Regions from separate parts of the Janthinobacterium sp. BJB401 genome, predicted to be linked through region 2. Evidence: predicted binding sites of a transcription regulator. Region 2 holds the regulator's gene; each other region holds the start of a gene.

Region 1 (4,809 bases), on a different contig from region 2:
CGACGCGGCGTAATTCCTCGCAGAACTGCTTGTCGGTGAGGGAAGCCAGCTTGCCGCCATCCTTGCCGAACTGAGGCTTGACCTGGATCAAGCCGTTGGCCAGATCCTTCTTCCAGTACACGTGGTCAAACGTATGCGTGCCAAATGCATGGCCTTCGGCGACCCTGGCTTTCCAGTACGGCGCCCACGAGGCATCGAGCGAATAGTCGCCGCGCGTGGTCTTTTCATTGGCCAGGAAGAAGGTTGCCTTCACATGGCGCTGATTCAGCACGTCGGCGATCAGCTGCGCTTGCGACTGGCTGCCCGTGTCGAACGTCATGTAGATGGTGCCCTTGCAGGCGGCCGGGGCCGAAGATGCGGCCGGAGCCTGTGCGGCTTGGGCTGCCGGCGCCGGTGCGGCGGCATGCGCGGGTGGCAGCATGGCGCTGGCGCACAGCAGCATGGCGGGCACGCAGCCCGCGAAAGTGAGGCGTTTCATCATCACACCCGCCATCACATGCGCGGCGAGTGGGTGGCGAAATACACGCCATGGGGCGAGCGGCCCACCGGTATGGTCTTGATGACCTTGCGAGTGGTCAGATCGATCACGGCTACTTTCTTGATCCAGCGCAGGGTCACCCACATGGTCTTGCCGTCCGGGGTGATTTCCATGCAATCGGGGCCGCCCGGCACATTGATGGTGCCCACATTTTCCAGGGTTTGCTGGTCGATGATGTTGATGGTGTTCGACACGCGGTTCGAGACGAAGGTCATGCGGTTGTCACCGAGCGCGCGGAAATTGTGCGTGCCGGCGCCCGCCTTGATGCGCTTGACGGTCTTTTGCGTGCGCCAGTCGATCACTTCCACGTAATCGCTGCCCATGATGCCGACCAGCAAATGCTTGCCATCGGGCGTCATCGTGATGCCGGCCGGCGCCGGGCCGACAGGCATGGTCCATTTGACGGTTTGCGTGGCCAGATCGATGGCGCTGATCTGGTTGCTGCCCTGCTGCGTGATGAAGGCCATGGTGCTGTCGGCCGTGAACGCCATGTGGCTAGGCAACTTCGGCAGCGGGATGCGCTTGGCCAGGGTCAGGTTCTTGCCGTCGTAGCGGTACAGGTCGATGCGGTCCAGGCGCAGCGAATTCGAGATGAACCACTTCTGGTCCGGCGAAAAGCCGATCTGATACGGGTCGAGGATGTTGCTGATACGGCGCTGGATCTGGCCCGACACAGGATCGAGGAAAATCAGCTCGTTGCCGACGGAACTGGCGACGATCAGCGACTTGCCGTCCGGCGTTTCCATCAGATGGTGCGGTTCCTTGCCGACGGCAAAGGTCGACAGGGGAGCATAGGTTTTCTGGTCCAGCAGTTGCACCGTGGCATCACGGGAATTGAGCACCACCACCACTTCGGCTTGCGCCGTCGATATTGCGGAAACCAGGCACAGCGAGGAAAAAACAAGGCGGCGTAGACTGCGGAACATGGAAGAAATCACTGTTAAATACAAAACATGCATTTTACGTGGAACACTGTATTTATTGTGCGAAATCCCCCCTTAAATGCTGCCGGCAGCCACACATCGCCATAATTTCCGTTTTTTCCCTGTGCCGGGCCTGGAATGGCGCTTTGCAACTCATTGCTCTACAATCTGAAGCTTTCATCGCCTACACAAGGATTATCATGACCACCACCACTACCGCTTCCGGCCTGCAATACATCGATACCGTCGTTGGCGAAGGCGCTGAAGCGCAAGCCGGCAACAATGTTGTCGTGCATTACACGGGCTGGCTGCAGAACGACGACGGCAGCGCCGGTTCGAAATTTGACTCGAGCAAGGACCGCAACGATCCATTCGAATTCCCGCTGGGCGCAGGCCGCGTCATTCAAGGCTGGGACGAAGGCGTGCAAGGCATGAAAGTGGGCGGCAAGCGCCAGCTGATCATCCCTGCAGCACTGGGCTATGGCGCACGCGGCGCCGGCGGCGTGATTCCACCGAACGCCACCCTGATTTTCGACGTCGAACTGCTGGGCGTATAAGCACCGACTGCGCAGCGCTGAAGCGACTGTACCGGCGCCGCCCCTGTTCACGCAGCGGCGGCGTTTTTGTTTTGAGTGTGTCCTCTAATGCACGGCACGCTTTTTTCACTATGATGTCAGGCACTGCAGCACGCACGGTGGCCACTCCGCCGGGCCAGCCGCACTTTTCCAGCGATTCCATCAGCACACAGGAGCCATCATGAGTTTACAAGAGCAATTCGAACAAGCGCAGCTCGATTCCAAGACCCTGTCCGAGCGTCCGGACAATATGACCTTGTTGAAAATCTACGCCTTGTTCAAGCAAGCGTCGAGCGGCGACGCCACGGGCGAGCGTCCTGGCATGACCGACTTCGTCAACCGCGCCAAGTTCGACGCCTGGGCGGCCCTGGCAGGCACCTCGAAGGAAGATGCGCAGCAACAATACATCGACCTGATCGAAGACTTGAAGGACTGATCGTCCCTCCCTGCCCCGGCGCCTGTCGGGGCAGTATAATTTCTGCATGACACCATCACTGATTTCCCAGGTTTCGCTGGCGCATGCCGCCGACCTGCCCCGTTTGTTCGACGTCTGGCACCTGTCCGTACGCGCCACCCACGATTTCCTCACCGATAGCGATATCGCCTTCCTGATGCCCTTCGTCCGCGAAGAGCTGGCCAGAGTGACGGCCGAACGCCTGATGCATGTGCTGCGCGCCGATGATGGCGTCGCTTACGCCTTCCTGTGCGTCGAGCACGCCGGGATCGAAATGCTGTTCGTGCATCCGGACCGGCGCGGCAGCGGTGCCGGCCGCAATCTGGTCCAGTACGCCATCGTCAAGCTGCAAGCCACGGCAGTCGATGTCAACGAACACAACACGCAGGCGCATGGCTTTTACCGCCACCTGGGCTTTACCGTGGAAAACCGCTCACCGCTTGACCCGTTCGGCAAGCCTTTCCCCATTTTGCACCTGAAACTGGCCGAAAACGGCTAAAAACTCACCAAAAACCACAAAAACAGGCTGTTAACGCAAAAGTGGCTACCAAATCGGTAGCCACTCTTTCATGTTGAAACGGCGTTAAAACTTACTTCTTGGCTGCCGCCAGCGCCTGCGCGATCCAGCCGTCAAACTTTTGCTGGTGGAATTTGATCCAGCCGGCCGTATGGCGGGCGATATCGGCCTGCGTGTTTTCGCCGCGGCGCATGCGCTCGTTCTGCGCATTGATGTCCGCCACGGGCAGTTGCATCACTTCGAACAGCTTGGCTGCGGCCGGGTTTTTCTCGGCCCAGGCCTTGTTCGACACGATGCGTGCCGTGTTGACGGCAAAACCGTAATCGCTGCCATCGTCGAGGCGGGTATTCACCTTGTCCGGATTGGCCGAGAATGGCACTTTCAGCCAGATCACGTCCTTGCCCGGCACCAGCACGCCACTGACCCAGTATGGCGTCCACGTGTAGTACAGGATCGGTTCGCCACGCTTGTAGCGGCCCAGGGTATCGGCGATCAGGGCCGCATAGCTGCCCTGCACGTGCGTCACCGTCTCGCGCAATTTGTACGCATCCATGTGATTCTCGATCAGCGCTTCGCAGCCCCAGCCCGGGTTGCAGCCCGTCAAGTCGGCCTTGCCATCGCCGTCATGGTCGAACAGCTTGGCCAGGGTCGGGTCGCGCAACTGGTCGATATTCGTGATGTTGTACTTTTCCGCCGTCGCCTTATCGATCAGATAACCTTGCGCGGCAGGACCGGCATACTGGCCCGTGCGCAACAGCTTGGCGTCGCCGCCCGCATTGTTATAGAAATCCTTGTGCATCGGGTCCCAGTGCACGGCCATGAAGGTGGCGTCGCCGTTGGCGATGGCGATATGCGCCGTCGGGTATTCCACTTCCTTGATCGGCTGCACTTCATAACCGAGCTTTTCCAGGGCCTTGTCGACCAGCATGGTCTGGAAGGTTTCTTCCGCGATCGAGCTTTGCAGCGGCTGCACCTTGACGCCCTTGCCGGGCAGCACATCGGCGGCCACGGCCGGGGCCTGCGCCATGGCCAGGCTGGTGGTCAGGGCCATGGCGGCAATCGCCAGGGCGGAAAACAGCTGGAACTTGCGTTGCGATTTTTGCGTCACTTTAAAATTGTCAATTTGATGCATGTGCTTCCTTTATTGTGCGTTGGCCAGCGTAGCTTGCTGTTCAACCTTATTTTTCTCTGCATTGCCGCGCACCAGGCGCAGCACGAAACCGGCAGGACCCGTCTGGTACCAGTGGCGCACGCCACGGCGTGGCTGGCCCATCGCTTGCGTCAAGCGGTCCAGGGTGATGGCCAGCAGCACGATGCCCAGGCCGCCAACCGTTGCCAGACCCATGTCCAGGCGGCCGATACCGCGCAATACCATCTGGCCCAGGCCACCAACGGCGATCATCGAGGCGATCACGACCATCGACAGCGACAGCATCAGCGACTGGTTGATACCGGCCATGATCGATGGCATGGCCAGCGGAAATTGCACGCGGGTCAGCAACTGCCACGGCGAGGCGCCATAGGCGCGGGCCGCTTCGATCAGGTCGGGACGCACCTGGCGGATACCGAGGTTGGTCAAGCGCACGAGCGGCGGCAGGGCAAAGATAATCGTCACGATCACGCCTGGGGCATTACCGATACCAAACAGCATCACCACTGGCACCAGATAGACGAAGGCGGGCGTCGTTTGCATGGCGTCGAGCAAGGGGCGCAGGATATTCTGCGCGCGGTCGCTGCTGGCAAGGAAAATACCCAGCGGCAAGCCGATGGCCAGACAGAACGCCAGCGACGTCAATACCAGC
Region 2 (4,809 bases):
GCTGGCAGGATTCCAGCGCGGCGCATTGTCCTTGTCGACCACCAGCGCGCGCACGCCTTCGAGCACTTCGCCATGCTCGAAGTTATGGCGCACCACCGTGCGCTCCAGACGCAGGCAATCGGCCACGCCCAGGTGAGCGCCCCGCTGCAGCAATTCCAGGGTCACCGACATCATCAAGGGCGAACGCAGGCGCATGGCCGCCAGCGCCTTGGTGGCGAATGCGCTGTCGTCCTGCGCCAGCGAGGCCATGATGGCAGCCACGGACGGCGCGCCGAAATGGCGGTCCAGCGCCGCGCGCGCCGTCGCCAGGGAAGATACCCCCGCCCCGGCCTGGAACGGCGCCGCCAGCGCCTTGATGGCCACCGGCAAGGCCTCGCCCGGCGTCGAGTCGAACAGGGCCAGCAGCGCCCCCATCTGCGCCTCGGGCAGGTAGACATCGGCCAGACCCGTGTACAGGGCGTCGGCCGCGTTGATGGTCAGGCCCGTCAAGCCCAGGTACAGGCCCAGCTGGCCGGCCAGGCGGGACAGGAAATAACTGCCGCCCACGTCGGGGAACAAGCCGATATTAACTTCCGGCATGGCCATGCGCGTGCGGCCCGTGACGATGCGCAGGCGGTTGCCTGGCCCGGCTTGCGCCACGCCCATGCCGCCGCCCATCACCACGCCGTCCATCACGGCAATATACGGTTTCGGATAGAAATGAATCACATGATTTAAGGCGTATTCTTCCGTAAAGAAATCTTCCAGCAAGGCGCTGCCGCCTTGCGGCGTGGCAAGGCCCGCATCGTAAAAGAAGCGGATGTCGCCGCCGGCGCACAGGGCTTTTTCGCTGCTCGATCGAATAACGACGGCGTCCACGTGCGGATCGTCGCGCCAGGCCAGCAGGACCGCGCTCAGGGCGCGCACCATCTCCAGCGACAGGGAATTCAAGGCTTTCGGACGGTCGAGCACGATGTGCCCGGTGCGGTTGCGGATGGAGGTCTGGACGAAGTCGCTCATGGCAGGCAGGAAAGAAGTGAAAGTGCAAACATTCTAGCCCTTGCGCGGGGAAGATTGCGTTCAACAGGTCCAGGCGCAAAAAAGGGCGCAAGATGTGCGCCCTTAGTTGATCACAACTGCTGGAAGCGGGTGGCCTTAAACGGCGACGACGGCGTCTTCCTCGGAGTTGTCTGGCAGATGCTTGATCGCCTCTTTACCGTGCCCTTGCACTTTGGTTTTGTATTTCATCACTTGCCTATCGAGCTTGTCGATCAGGGTATCGATCGCGGCGTACAGGTCGTGCGCCAGGCTTTCCACATAGACAGTCTTGCCACTCAAACGCAGGTTGACTTCAGCCTTTTGACGTTTTTCTTTCTCTTTGAGGTTATCCACGGTCAGAATCACGGCGATATCGATAACTTGATCGAAATGACGTTTCACGCGCTCCAGCTTCGTTTGTACGTATTCACGGATGGCTGGTGTCACTTCGAGATGATGTCCGCTGATGGTGAGATTCATACACACTCCTAAAGATGATCGGGTTCGTGCGGTCCATCCTATCCGGCCCGCAGAGGAACCGAAAAAAACTTACAAACACTTACGCAGGCTCACTGGCGGAATTTTCAACGCTTCCCGGTATTTGGCAACAGTACGTCGCGCAATCACCATGCCTTGTTCCCCCAGCATGTCCGCAATCTTACTGTCGGATAAAGGATTTTTAGGGTCTTCTGCTCCTGTCAGTTGCACGATCAATGCCCGTATCGCCGTCGATGACGCTTCGCCCCCCGCTTCGGTGGCGACGTGGCTACCAAAGAAATATTTCAACTCGAACATGCCGTGCGGGGTCAGCATGTACTTTTGAGTTGTTACCCGCGAGATAGTACTCTCGTGTAAACCCAGTGTATCAGCTATTTCACGGAGCACAAGGGGGCGCATGGCAACGGCCCCATGCGAGAAAAAGTTCTTTTGTCTTTCTACTATCGCCTGTGCCACGCGCAGGATGGTGTCGAAGCGCTGGCGCATATTCTTGATCAGCCACTTGGCTTCCTGCAACTGTGCGCCCATGGCGCCCTCGCCCTTGCCCTGCTTGAGCAGGTTGGCGTACATGGCGTTGACGCGCAGGCGCGGCATGACGTCGTTGTTCAGGGTCACTTGCCAGCCATTGCGCGCGCGCTTGACGACGACGTCGGGCACCACGTAATCGGACACGTCCGAGGCGAATACGGCACCCGGATGCGGATTGCACTGGCGAATCACCGTCTGCGCCTCGCGCAAGTCTTCATCGTCGCAATCGAGGGCTTTTTTCAGCTTGTTGAAATCGCGCTGGGCAAACCAGGCCAGGTGCTTTTCCACGATGACGAGGGCCATGCGCCGCGTCACCATGGCGATGTGCGGCAAGCGCTTGATTTGCAGGGCCAGGCATTCGGACGCATTGCGCGCGCCCACGCCCGGCGGATCGAAACTTTGCAGCAGCGACAAGGCCGTGCGCATCTCGTCGGCGTCGATTTCCAGCTCTTCCGGCAGGCGCGCCAGGATGTCGTCGAGCGACTCTTCCAGGTAGCCATTGTCGTCGAGCGCGTCGATGATCAGCTCGACCAGTGCGCGGTCGCGCAATTCAAGCACCGTCACGCGCATCTGCTCCATCAGGTGCTCACGCAGGGTGCAGTGATGGGCTTCCAATTGCGGACGCGAATCTTCGTCGTCGGGCGCCTTGCCGCGGCTCGCCTCGCTCCAGTCGCTGTCGCCGCCCTCGGCTGCGGCCGGACTGTCGCCCGCCTCGCCATCAAAAGTTTCCGCTTCGGCCGGCGCGGCGGGCGCTTCCTGGCCTGGCGGCTGGGGCGGCGCTTCGGCCGGCGCCGCCGTGGAACTCAAGGCGCCATCGGACAGCAGGCGCAGCGAACGGTCGAGCGGATCATCGAGGCGTTCGAGCAAGGGATTGTCCGTCAGCAATTGCTCTAGTTCCTGGTGCAATTCCAGGGTAGACAATTGCAACAGGCGTATCGATTGCTGCAACTGCGGCGTCAGTGCCAGGTGCTGCGAAGTGCGCAGCTGCAATGATTGTTTCATTGGCTTACATGCGGAAGTGTTCGCCCAGATAGACCCGGCGTACCGACTCGTTCGCGATGATGTCGTCGGGGCGTCCCGACGCCAGCACCGAGCCCTGGTTGATGATGTAGGCACGGTCGCAGATACCCAGCGTCTCGCGCACATTATGATCGGTGATCAGCACGCCGATATTGCGCTCCTTCAAGAAACGCACGATGCGCTGGATCTCGATCACGGCGATCGGATCGACGCCGGCGAACGGCTCGTCGAGCAGCACGAAACGGGGATCGGTGGCCAGCGCACGGGCGATTTCCACGCGGCGGCGCTCGCCGCCCGACAGGGACAAGGCCTGGTTCTCGCGCAACTTTTCAATCTGCAAGTCGGCCAGCAATTTATCCAGGCGCTCCTCGATCTCGGCCTTCTTCAAAGGACGGCCTTCGACGGTCTGGATTTCCAGCACGGCGCGGATATTGTCTTCCACCGTCAGCTTGCGAAAGACGGACGCTTCCTGCGGCAGGTAGGACAGGCCCATCTGCGCGCGGCGGTGGATCGGCAGGCTGGAAATGTCCACGCCGCTGATATCGATGCTGCCGCCATCGGACGGCACCAGGCCGACGATCATGTAGAACGAGGTGGTCTTGCCGGCACCGTTCGGGCCCAGCAACCCCACCACTTCGCCGCATTCGACTTGCAGCGAGACATCATGCACGACTTGCCGCTTGCCATAGGTTTTTTGCAGACCGCGAACGATCAGGGTGCTGCCGCAACGTGTATTTTCCATTATTTCTTTCCTGGCGCGGGCGTGGCCGGCGCTTTCTCCGCCGCCGGCGCCTTGGTCTTCGGCTGGATCACCATGCGCACGCTGCCGCCATCGGGCGTGCTGGTGCCGCTGTTGGAATTTTCCATCGCAAACACTTCCTTGCGGCTGTCATACGAGATGAAGGCGCCGTTGGCCACGTCGGTCACTTTCGTGCCTTCCAGGCGCGTCAACTTGGCCCGGGAAAACAGTTTCACCACTTCCGTCTTGTTGTCGTATTCCACGCGCTCCGCTTCGCCTTCGACCCACAGGTCGCCCGCGCCATCGCGCTTCTGGCGGAAGGTGGCCAGCTTGCCGGGATCGGCCCAGAAGGTAATGAACTGGTAGCCTTGCGGATCTTCCGTGATCAGGGCCCGGCCCGCCTTCATGGTCAGGGTGCCCTTCACCAGCACGACGTCGCCCGTCAGGGTGCGCACCTGCTTGACGTCATCGACGTGGCCGCTGCGTGCCGTGATGACGGCTTCCTTCTCGGAATCGGCCTTCTCGGCATGCGCCACGCCCATGATGGCCAGGGAAAATACGGTCAACAGCAAGATCTTCTTCATAGTATGGTTTCCTTGTTTCATTCTGTCATTTTGCCGCCGCGGCCGGGCGCGGTTTCGGCGGTAGGACCATGCGCAGCGCATTCTGCACTTCCACCACGCCGGTGGCGTTATTGGCCTTCATGCCGACGCCATTGAGGCGCGAGGCGCCCGTCAGGATATCGACAGGCACGTCCGTTTCCATTCTTTCCTCATCCGGGAACACCGTCAGCGCTTCCGTCCTGACTGTCAGGTTCTGCGCCTTCGGACTGGCCACGCGGTCGATCACGACCTTGCGGTGCAGTTGCAGCCGGGTATTGTCCTGGTCGATATGCGCCAGTTCCGCGTTCATGTTCAACGGCGGCATGCCTGGCGTGAGCTTGCGCACGAAGGGCTGGTCGATATCGGACGAATCGTCGGCCGGATAATGCGTGAGCTTGGTGCCCG
Region 3 (4,809 bases), on a different contig from region 2:
TGCAGCTGACATAAAAGCCGATGAAGCACCACAGGGCCGCGTCGGGGCTGCCCGTCAGCGCGATCGAGGTGCCATAGCTTTTCGGGATGAAGAAGGCGCCATACGCGGCCACCGCCGAGGTGAAACCCAGGACGGCGGCGCCTTCCTTGTTGGCGTCGACGATGGCTTGCTCCTGCACCGCCTTGCCCTTGCCGGCGGCCGCGCGCTGGTGTTCCGTCAGGAAGATCACGGGAATCATGCGGAAGGTCGACGCATTGCCGACGCCCGTGCCGGCGAACAGCAGCATGAACATCCAGAAGAAGCCATTGAAACTGCCACCCACTCCGCCTTGCGGCATGAAGTACAGCACGCCCAGCACGGCGGCTATCATCAGCAGGAAGGACCACAGGGTGACGCGGGCGCCGCCCAGTTTGTCGGAAATCACGCCGCCGGCCACGCGCGCCAGGGCGCCGACCAGGGGGCCGAGGAAGGCGTAATCGAGCGGATTCACGTCGGGGAACTGGATCTTGATCAGCAGCGGAAACGCGGCCGAGTAACCGATGAAGGAGCCGAAGGTGCCCGTGTACAGCCAGCACATGAGCCAGTTGTGCTTGCGCTTGAAGATCACGGCCTGTTCGGAAAACGAGGCCTTGGCCGACGCCAGGTCATTCATGCCGAACCAGGCCAGCAAGGTGGACAGCGCGATGAACGGCACCCAGATGAAGCCCGCGTTTTGCAGCCACATGTCCTTGCTCACGCCATTTTTCACCCAGGTGAGCGAATCGCCGCCCCAGGCGCCGAAGACGGCAAACGTGATCACCAGCGGCACGACGAACTGCACCACCGATACGCCCAGGTTGCCCAGGCCCGCATTCATGCCCAGTGCGAAGCCTTTGCTCGCCTTTGGATAGAAAAAGCTGATGTTGGCCATCGACGAGGCGAAATTGCCGCCGCCGAAGCCGCACAGCAGCGCCAGGATCAGCATGGTCGGATAGCCCGTGTTCACATCCTGCACGGCCAGGCCGATGCCGATGGCGGGAATCAGCAGCGAGCCCGTGGAAATGGCCGTCCAGCGGCGCCCGCCGAAGATCGGCACCATGAATGAATAAAAGATGCGCAAGGTGGCGCCGGACAGTCCCGGCAAGGCCGTCAGCCAGAACAGCTGGTTGTTACTGTAAGTAAAACCGATGTTGGGCAGATTGACCACCACCACGCTCCACACCATCCACACGGCGAATGCCAGCAGCAGCGCGGGAATCGATATCCACAGATTGCGCGCGGCCGTGGCCTTGCCCGTGTTTTGCCAGAAGCTCGGGGTTTCCGGCTCCCAGGTATTGATCATGTAGCGGCTCATGCTTTAACTCCTGCAGGTTGAGGGATAGTCGCCGCGCGTAGCGGCTTGAACGAGAAATACATCCAGACGAGGGAAACGCAGACGGTGCCGTACAAGAGCATGAAGGAGCTCGAACGCACGCCCGTGAAGTCCACCAGGGCGCCGAACATCACGGGCAGGATGAAGCCTCCCAAGCCGCCGGCCAGGCCCACCACGCCCGAGACGGCGCCGATGTTGTCGGAAAAGTCATCACCGATGAACTTGAAGACGGACGCCTTGCCGACCGCCATGGCGATGCCGACGATGAACAGCAGCACGGTGAACCACAGCGGCGACAGGCCGATGTGGATGGCCAGCGGCCCCGTGACGGTCTCGATCACCATCTGCGTTTGCGGATACGACAGCAGGAAGAAGCACACCCAGCACACCCACATCACGGCCCAGGTAACTTTCGCCGCCCCGTATTTGTCGGAGATCCAGCCGCCAAACGCGCGCAGCACGCCGCCCGGCAGCGAGAAGCAGGCGGCCAGCAGCGCCGCGTGCTTCAAATCAAAACCGTATTCGGCCACGTAGTATTTCGTCATCCACAGCGCCAGCGCCACGTAGCCGCCGAACACCACCGAGTAGTACTGGCAGTAGCGCCACACGCGCGGATCCTTCAGCACCTTCATTTGCGCCGTAAAACTTTCGCCCGATGGCGCCAGGTGCGATTTGTCCGTGTACGAAAACAGCCAGAAGATGATGGCCGTGGCCAGCATGGCGACCGCGTACACCTTGGGCAGCATCTGCCAGCCGAAGGCGGCGACGATGCCCGGCGCGACGAACTTGGTCAGCGCGGAACCGGAGTTTCCGGCGCCGAAGATGCCCATCGCCAGGCCGCGGCGCTCCTTTTCATACCAGCGCGCCACATACGGCGTGCCGACGGAAAACGAGCCGCCCGCCAGGCCCACGAACATGCCCAGCACGAGGAAGTGCCAATAGGCGGTGGCGTAGGAAATCAGGTAGATCGGCACCACGCTGGCCAGCATCAGCCAGAAGAAGACGCGGCGTCCGCCGTATTTGTCCGTCCAGATGCCCAACGGCACGCGCACGAGGGAGCCCGTCAGCACGGGCATGGCGGCCAGCAGGCCGAATTGTGTTTCAGTCAAGCCCAGGCTGGTCTTGATGGGGATGCCGAGCACGGCAAACATCATCCAGACTGCAAAGCAGATGGTGAAGGCGAAGGTGCTGCTGATCAGCACGGACGCCTGCTTGCGCCGCATGCCGGGTTCGACTGCCTTGTTACTACTGTTGTTCTTAGTGCCATCTAGGGTAGCCACGATGTTTCTCCATGAATGCACTGGCCGTCTGGCCAGCCGTCCCGACCAGCTTACGTGCCAGAGTCGAAAGGCACTATCGGTCACAGGGTGATTCTGGAAAGGCAATCTGGATAGCCGTATCGGCAAAAGTGACTAGATGAAGAGGTATGGACCTAGCCTGGATGGCGGGTGTTTTACAAACGCAGGTATTTTTGGCACACTCGGCGCCTGGAGAAAAGGAGCGGCATGCAGAACAGAACGGAAGCAGATGAAATCATCACGCGCACGGCGCTGCCGGGCGATGTGGCAGCCATGCTGGCCTGCGACGCGTACGCGCAGACGCACGCCAGCCGGGGCGACGCCGTGCGCGCCGCCGTCGGCAAAGGTCAATGCCAGGTGGCCATCCGCGCTGGCCAGGTGGCCGGCTATGTCCTCACGCACGACGACTTCTTTGGCTGCGGATTTGTCTCGCTGGTGGTGGTCGCTCCCGGCCAGCAGCGCTGCGGCGTGGGATTGCGCCTGCTGGCAGCCGCCGCAGACGCGTGCCGGACAGGGAAAATTTTCACGTCGACGAACCAGTCCAACCTGGCCGCGCAACAGCTGTTCGCCAGCGCGGGCTTCGTGCGCAGCGGCCAGATCGACCATCTCGACGAGGGAGACCCGGAACTCGTGTACGTGAAATTCCTGCCTTAGGACAGTCTCCTCCCGACGGTGTATGGCGCGGCGCGCCAAAGGCGGCTATGCTGGCGCCACCATCAATCAACGCCCACCACATCACGCATGGACTATCTGAGCCTCAAGCATTTCCACATGGGCTGCGCCGCGGCCAGCGGCTTTCTTTTCCTCTTGCGCGGCGCCTGGATGCTGCGCGCCTCGCCCGCCTTGCAGCAGCGCTGGGTAAAAATCCTGCCGCACCTGGTCGACACGGCCTTGCTGGTCAGCGCCATCACCCTGGCCGTATGGAGCGGCCAGTCGCCGGGCAGCCAGCCCTGGCTGGCCGCCAAGCTGTGCGCGCTGGTGGCCTATATCGTGCTGGGCACCATCGCCCTGAAACGCGGCAAGACGCCAGCCGTGCGCGGCGCCGCCTTCGCGCTCGCCGTGCTGGTCTTCGCCTACATCGTCGCCGTAGCCGTGACCAAACAGGCCTGGCCGCTCTGATGCAGCAAAAAATGTAGCGCAGGGTCGCGCCTGCAGTACAGAGTGACGCGTGCGCGGCGCGACCTGCAGGTGCTTATTTGGCGCGGTTTCTTTCCTGAATTTCCTTGCCAAGGGCGTCCTGTAGCCACCATTCACGCACCTCGAGCGCCTTGTTCTCGATGCTGGCATTGGCCAGCAAGGGATTTTTCTTCAGGTATGCGATATCTTCCTCGAAATTGTCGTATATCGAAGCCACTTGCAGGAAACGGTTGGCATCCAGACGTCCCAGGTAGGTGACCTTGCCAGCAACGACGTCAAACTCGATCGGCTTCGGCGACGATTCGGAGTACCTGGACCTGAATCCATAGTCAAGCAGCCAGATGATGACGCTGTAGCGCCCCGGCGTCAGCTGCAGCGCAAAGGTGCTGCCCTTGCCCGTAGGCACTTTTGGCAAGACATTCTGCAAGGCGACCTGGCCGGCGGGAGCATGGCTGGATAACCACAGACTTTTTCCCTCGAGGGCGGCAGGGTCGCTGCTGACGATGCCGAACCTGGCGCCATGCGCCTCGAAGACGGAGCTCTCGAACACGGTGCCGACGACAACGCCCTTGGCAAGGTCGGGTGTCGTGTAGGTAAACGCAGGCGCGCTATTGCGGCCGGTGACGCAGGCCGACAACAGCGCAGGCAGCAAGACGGCGCACGCCAGCGCGCGCAGCATGGTGGTTCGGACAAACATGGATGATCCTGAATAAAATGAAAAATGGGTCACAAGTGATGGGCAAAGGGCAAAGGACGGCAAGCGCGCCTGTGCCTGCATGAGTCCAGATAAATATTGCTAATTGGAAATATTTTCAGTGTATCCGCCTGGCACGAAAATGTCTAGTTGACAAGTAGCCAAAGGACGCCATACGACTTCTGCGGAACGCGGCAAGCTGCACGGTAATGATAGTATTGGCAACTTCATCGACAAGGCAGCCACCGTGGCCGTGCCGCTCCCCTGAAAGGCAACCATGCTCTTATCTGAACTATTGACCAAGCTGACCTGCGGCGACCTGGAAGGCG
Region 4 (4,809 bases), on a different contig from region 2:
CGCCCGTGGCTGGCATCGTCTTCAAGGCGAACCGGAACGTGTCGCTGTACGCCAACTACATCGAGGCGCTGGTCAAAGGTCCGACGGCCACTGGAACGTATGTGGAAAACGGCCAGCAGCTCAATGTCGACAACATGGGCGACGTGTTTGCGCCGTACAAATCGAAGCAAAAGGAAATCGGCGTCAAATATGACGGCGGCAAGCTGGGCATGAGCGCCGCACTGTTCAGCACGGCCAAGCCTTTGCTGGCCGTGGTCGGCAAGCGGGCCGAACTCGATGGCGAGCAGCGCAACCGTGGCCTGGAATTGTCGGTTTTCGGCACGCCGATGCAGGGCGTGCGCCTGCTGGGCGGCTTGACCTGGCTCGATGCAAAGCTCAGCAATACCGGCATGGCCGAGAATAATGGCAAGAAACCCATTGGCGCACCGGAAACGCAGATGAGCGTGGGCGGCGAATGGGACGTGCCCGGCGCGCCAGGCCTGACCCTGAACGCCCGCACCATCTACACCTCGACGCAATACGCGGACCAGGCCAACACCAAGCAACTGCCATCGTGGACCCGCCTCGATATCGGCGCGCGCTACCTGACGCAAGTGGCAGGCCGTGACGTGACCTTGCGCGCCCGCGTGGACAACGTGACGGACCGCAATTACTGGTCGTCGGCCGTGTCGTCCTTCAATATCGGCTCGCTGGTGCTGGCCGCGCCGCGCACCGTGGTCGTCTCGGCCAGCGTGGCGTTTTAAAGGCCGCGCGCTCTGTCGCACCGCGAAAGCTGCGCTCGGGCAGCTTTTTTTTCGCGTGCGCGCCTGTGCCGCAAGCCGCGCTTGGGCGACAATGCCGCATGAAACGACTCCCTGCCCTGCTGCTCCTGCTCTGCCTGTCTCTGCCCGCTGCCGCCCAGAAGCAGGCCGCCTGTCCGTACGCCGCCTGGAAAAGCGGCTTCAAGGGTGATGCGCGGGCGCAAGCCACGTGTTTGCTGCGTCCCGTCAAACTGTATGCGCGCCTGGGCGACAGCGCGCCGCTGCCGGCGTTTCTTGCCGCCCGCATCGGCCAGCGCACGGGCATCGCCCCGGCCCGGTTGCGGGCCTGGCTGGCGGAACAGGGGATCGCCGAGGCGGATGTGGGCGGCCCCGTCGACGCGCCATTGTCGCGCGCCGTGGGCCGGCTGGCCGCACCGATGGCCCGCTATTTCGTCATCCACGACACCAGCTACCCGAATTTTTTGTTGGAACCCATTCCCGATCACATCAACGACGCCAGCTGGGATTTCAACGATTTCAATCTACGCAATCCGGCGCTGGGCGGCGGTCCGAAAGGCCATGTGTACGTGAACCGCCTGGGCGGCTCCCTGCTGGTGCGCGACTTCGGCACGGCCAGCTACGCCAGCAAGCTGGAAAAGGACAAGCCGTCGCTGGCGGGCCTGTTCCTGCACGTGGAACTGGTGCAGCCGCGCCACTCCGTGCCCGGCGGCGGCAAGGGCAACGACGGCCTGGCGCCCGATCCCGGTTTTACGCCCGCGCAATACGAGCGCCTGGCCTTGCTGTACATCGCCGCCAGCGTGCGCAAGGGCACGTGGCTGATCCCCGCCTTCCACGCCGTGATCGACACAGGTTTTGCGAACGGTCATGACGATCCGCAGAACTTTTCGCTGGAACAATGGGATACGACCCTCAGCCATTTGAGCGCCGTCATTGCAGGCGTCGACGCGCCGAATTGAACACCACCTGCACGCCGATTTGGAGGATACTTTAGCTCCCGCCGATGCACGGCGCGGATGCCGAGCTGTCCAGGGAGAGCTACGATGACCTATGCCTCTGACCAGAAAATGCACACGCTGGACATGCCCGCGCGAACGCGGCGGCTCTTCAGCATGCGCGATGCCGTGCTGACACAGTGGGAACACGAGGTGCGCGCCAAGGTACGCGGCGCCGACGCCTTGCTGACGCCCATCCTGATCAATACCTTGCCCACTTTCTTCGATAACCTGGCCGAGGCGCTGACGCCAGGCTATCCGCGCGACGATGCCACCAGCAACACCAACGCCCCGGCCGTGCATGGCAACGAACGGGCGCGCATGACCAGTTATGGCCCGGAACAGGTGATCCAGGAATACCAGATCTTCCGCGACTGTTTCGCCGAGGCCGCCCTCGACGCGGGCGTGCCGCTGCGGCGCCGCGACTGGAAGGTGATCAATGCCTCGATCGACACGGGCATCCGCGAAGCCATCCTGGAATTTACGGCCATGCATGAAAGCTTCCAGCGGCGCATCGCGGCCGGCCTGTCGCACGACATGCGCAATCCCCTCTCCGTCATGCTCAACAGCGCCCAGCTGCTGCAGCGGCGCGCGCAGCAGGTCGACGTGCCGGCCCTGGCATCGAAAATCATCGAACACGGCAAGCGCCTCGACGACATGATCCAGGAATTGCTCGATACGCTCAGCTACCACCGGGGGCAGAAACTGCCGCTGGTCTTGCATCGCTTCGATATCCTGCCGCTGGCGCAGCAGGTGGCCGACAGCGTGAATACGGGCCATCCGGGCAAGTGCCAAGTGACGGGCGCGTCCGTCACCGGCTGGTGGTGCGAAAATTCGCTGCGCCGGGCCCTGGAAAACCTGGTGGGCAATGCCCTCAAGTACGGCGACGACGGCCCCATCCATATCCACGTCAACACCCTGCGCGAACGCATGATACTCACGGTGCACAACACGGGCAGCACTATCGCGCCCGAGCAGACCGAGCGCATCTTCGAATACCTGCGCCGCGAACACCAGGGCAGCGCTCCCGGCTGGGGCATCGGCCTGCCCTTCGTGCAAAACGTGGCGGAAAGCCATGGCGGCAGCGCGCTGGTCGACAGTGCGCCGGAAACGGGCACCACGTTTACCATCGACCTGCCCGTCGATTGCCGTCCCTTCGTCACGCCGGACGCCTGATTTCACCCGCCCCGCGCCCCATAGCCCTGCAGAATCGACACCGTAGCGCACCAAAGCGGTGCGGATGACGGTTTTACGCCACAAAAATGGTCATTTTCTACATACTTTCGGGTGTGCGGCATTGGCACGTTTCCTGCTGAGCTATAGTCAGACACGGCTCAAGGGAAATCACAACATGGCAAATTTTTTCAATGAAATGACTGCAAATGAAGTGGGTACGGACAGCAAGGTACGTGAACACTATCGTGAATTCAGCAACTGGCTGGAGCAGCAATCCCCCGAGACCATCGCCCGCAAGCGGGCGGAAGCCGACCTGACGTTCCGCCGGGTCGGCATCACGTTCGCCGTGTATGGCGACGATGCCGGCACGGAACGCCTGATTCCGTTCGACACCATCCCGCGCATCATTCCCGCCACGGAATGGGCGCAGATGCAGACGGGCCTGGTGCAGCGCGTGCAAGCCTTGAACATGTTTATCCATGATATTTATCATGAGCAAAACATCATCAAGGCGGGCATCATTCCTGCCGAGCAAATCTACAAGAATGCCCAGTACCGCCCGGAAATGCAGGGCATTTCCGTCGCCTCCGACATTTACGCCCACATCGCCGGCGTCGACATCGTGCGCGCGGGCCAGGGCGAATTCTATGTGCTGGAAGACAACCTGCGCGTGCCGTCCGGCGTGTCCTATATGCTGGAAGACCGCAAGATGATGATGCGGCTATTCCCGGAACTGTTCGCCCGCAACCGCATCGCCCCTGTCGACCATTACCCGGACATGCTGCTCGACAACTTGCGCTCCGTCGCCCCGATGGGCGTCGATGACCCGACGGTCGTCGTCATGACACCCGGCATGTACAACTCCGCCTACTTCGAACATGCGTTCCTGGCCCAGCAAATGGGCGTGGAACTGGTCGAAGGCAAGGATTTGTTCGTCAACGATAACTCGGTGTACATGCGCACCACGCGCGGTCCAAAACGCGTGGACGTGATCTACCGCCGCGTGGACGACGACTTCCTCGATCCGCTGGCCTTCCGTTCCGATTCCTCGCTGGGCGTGCCGGGCCTGCTGTCCGTGTACCGCGCCGGCCGGGTGACCCTGGCCAACGCCATCGGCACGGGCGTGGCCGACGACAAGTCGATCTATCCTTTTGTTCCCGACATGATCAAGTTCTATCTGTCGCAGGAACCGATACTCAACAACGTGCCCACGTACCAGTGCCGCAAACCGGCCGATTTGTCCTACGTGCTGGCGAACCTGGCGCAACTTGTCGTCAAGGAAGTGCATGGCGCGGGCGGCTACGGCATGCTGGTGGGGCCGGCGTCCAGCATGGCGCAGATCGAGGACTTCCGCCAGCGCCTGCTGGCCAATCCGGGCGGCTACATCGCCCAGCCAACACTCGCCCTGTCCGCCTGCCCCACGTATGTCGAGGCCGGCATCGCGCCGCGCCACATCGATTTGCGGCCGTTCGTGCTGTCCGGCAAGACGATTTCCATGGTGCCCGGCGGCCTGACGCGCGTGGCGCTCGGTGAAGGCTCGCTGGTGGTCAACTCCTCGCAAGGGGGCGGCACCAAGGATACCTGGGTACTGGAAGCCACATTATCAGAAGAAAAAGCAGCTTTTGCAGGAGAGAAAACATGCTGAGCCGCACAGCCGATCATTTATTCTGGATGGCCCGCTACACGGAGCGGGCGGAAAACACGGCGCGCATGCTCGACGTTAACATGCAGACGTCGATGCTGCCCCAGTCCGAGCAGGACGCGGAGCAAGGCTGGCGCGCCACCCTGGGCATTTCCGAGCTGCAAAGCGCCTACGACCACAAATATGGCCGCTTCCACACGCGCGACGTGCTCGACTTCATGGTGCGCGACCCGAACAA

Evidence for each region. Region 2 encodes sigma-54, which starts transcription at its own class of promoters, with help from an activator protein. Its sites were predicted from a motif close to TGGCANGNAANCTGCTTT; they were not measured.
Region 1: the regulator sigma-54 is predicted to act here: its motif matches at 1,491-1,508, upstream of HWE17_RS11975 (beta-propeller fold lactonase family protein).
Region 3: the regulator sigma-54 is predicted to act here: its motif matches at 2,674-2,691, upstream of HWE17_RS22670 (nitrate/nitrite transporter).
Region 4: the regulator sigma-54 is predicted to act here: its motif matches at 3,052-3,069, upstream of HWE17_RS21530 (circularly permuted type 2 ATP-grasp protein).

The regions. Positions count from the first base shown of each region.
Region 1 is NZ_JABXFH010000014.1:111,964-116,772, forward strand. It holds gene HWE17_RS11970 (polysaccharide deacetylase family protein) at 1-421, opposite strand, end outside; gene HWE17_RS11975 (beta-propeller fold lactonase family protein) at 493-1,464, opposite strand; gene HWE17_RS11980 (FKBP-type peptidyl-prolyl cis-trans isomerase) at 1,662-2,018, shown strand; gene HWE17_RS11985 (acyl-CoA-binding protein) at 2,218-2,472, shown strand; gene HWE17_RS11990 (GNAT family N-acetyltransferase) at 2,519-2,989, shown strand; gene proX (glycine betaine/L-proline ABC transporter substrate-binding protein ProX) at 3,081-4,139, opposite strand; gene proW (glycine betaine/L-proline ABC transporter permease ProW) at 4,149-4,809, opposite strand, start outside.
Region 2 is NZ_JABXFH010000002.1:213,734-218,542, reverse strand. It holds gene HWE17_RS02680 (enoyl-CoA hydratase/isomerase family protein) at 1-999, opposite strand, end outside; gene raiA (ribosome-associated translation inhibitor RaiA) at 1,135-1,497, opposite strand; gene HWE17_RS02670 (RNA polymerase factor sigma-54) at 1,567-3,045, opposite strand; gene lptB (LPS export ABC transporter ATP-binding protein) at 3,050-3,805, opposite strand; gene lptA (lipopolysaccharide transport periplasmic protein LptA) at 3,805-4,386, opposite strand; gene lptC (LPS export ABC transporter periplasmic protein LptC) at 4,412-4,809, opposite strand, start outside.
Region 3 is NZ_JABXFH010000044.1:27,421-32,229, reverse strand. It holds gene HWE17_RS22675 (NarK family nitrate/nitrite MFS transporter) at 1-1,333, opposite strand, end outside; gene HWE17_RS22670 (nitrate/nitrite transporter) at 1,330-2,574, opposite strand; gene HWE17_RS22665 (GNAT family N-acetyltransferase) at 2,857-3,303, shown strand; gene HWE17_RS22660 (SirB2 family protein) at 3,391-3,768, shown strand; gene HWE17_RS22655 (hypothetical protein) at 3,842-4,483, opposite strand; gene HWE17_RS22650 (hypothetical protein) at 4,758-4,809, shown strand, end outside.
Region 4 is NZ_JABXFH010000039.1:52,278-57,086, forward strand. It holds gene HWE17_RS21515 (TonB-dependent siderophore receptor) at 1-743, shown strand, start outside; gene HWE17_RS21520 (hypothetical protein) at 842-1,717, shown strand; gene HWE17_RS21525 (sensor histidine kinase KdpD) at 1,802-2,929, shown strand; gene HWE17_RS21530 (circularly permuted type 2 ATP-grasp protein) at 3,105-4,574, shown strand; gene HWE17_RS21535 (alpha-E domain-containing protein) at 4,568-4,809, shown strand, end outside.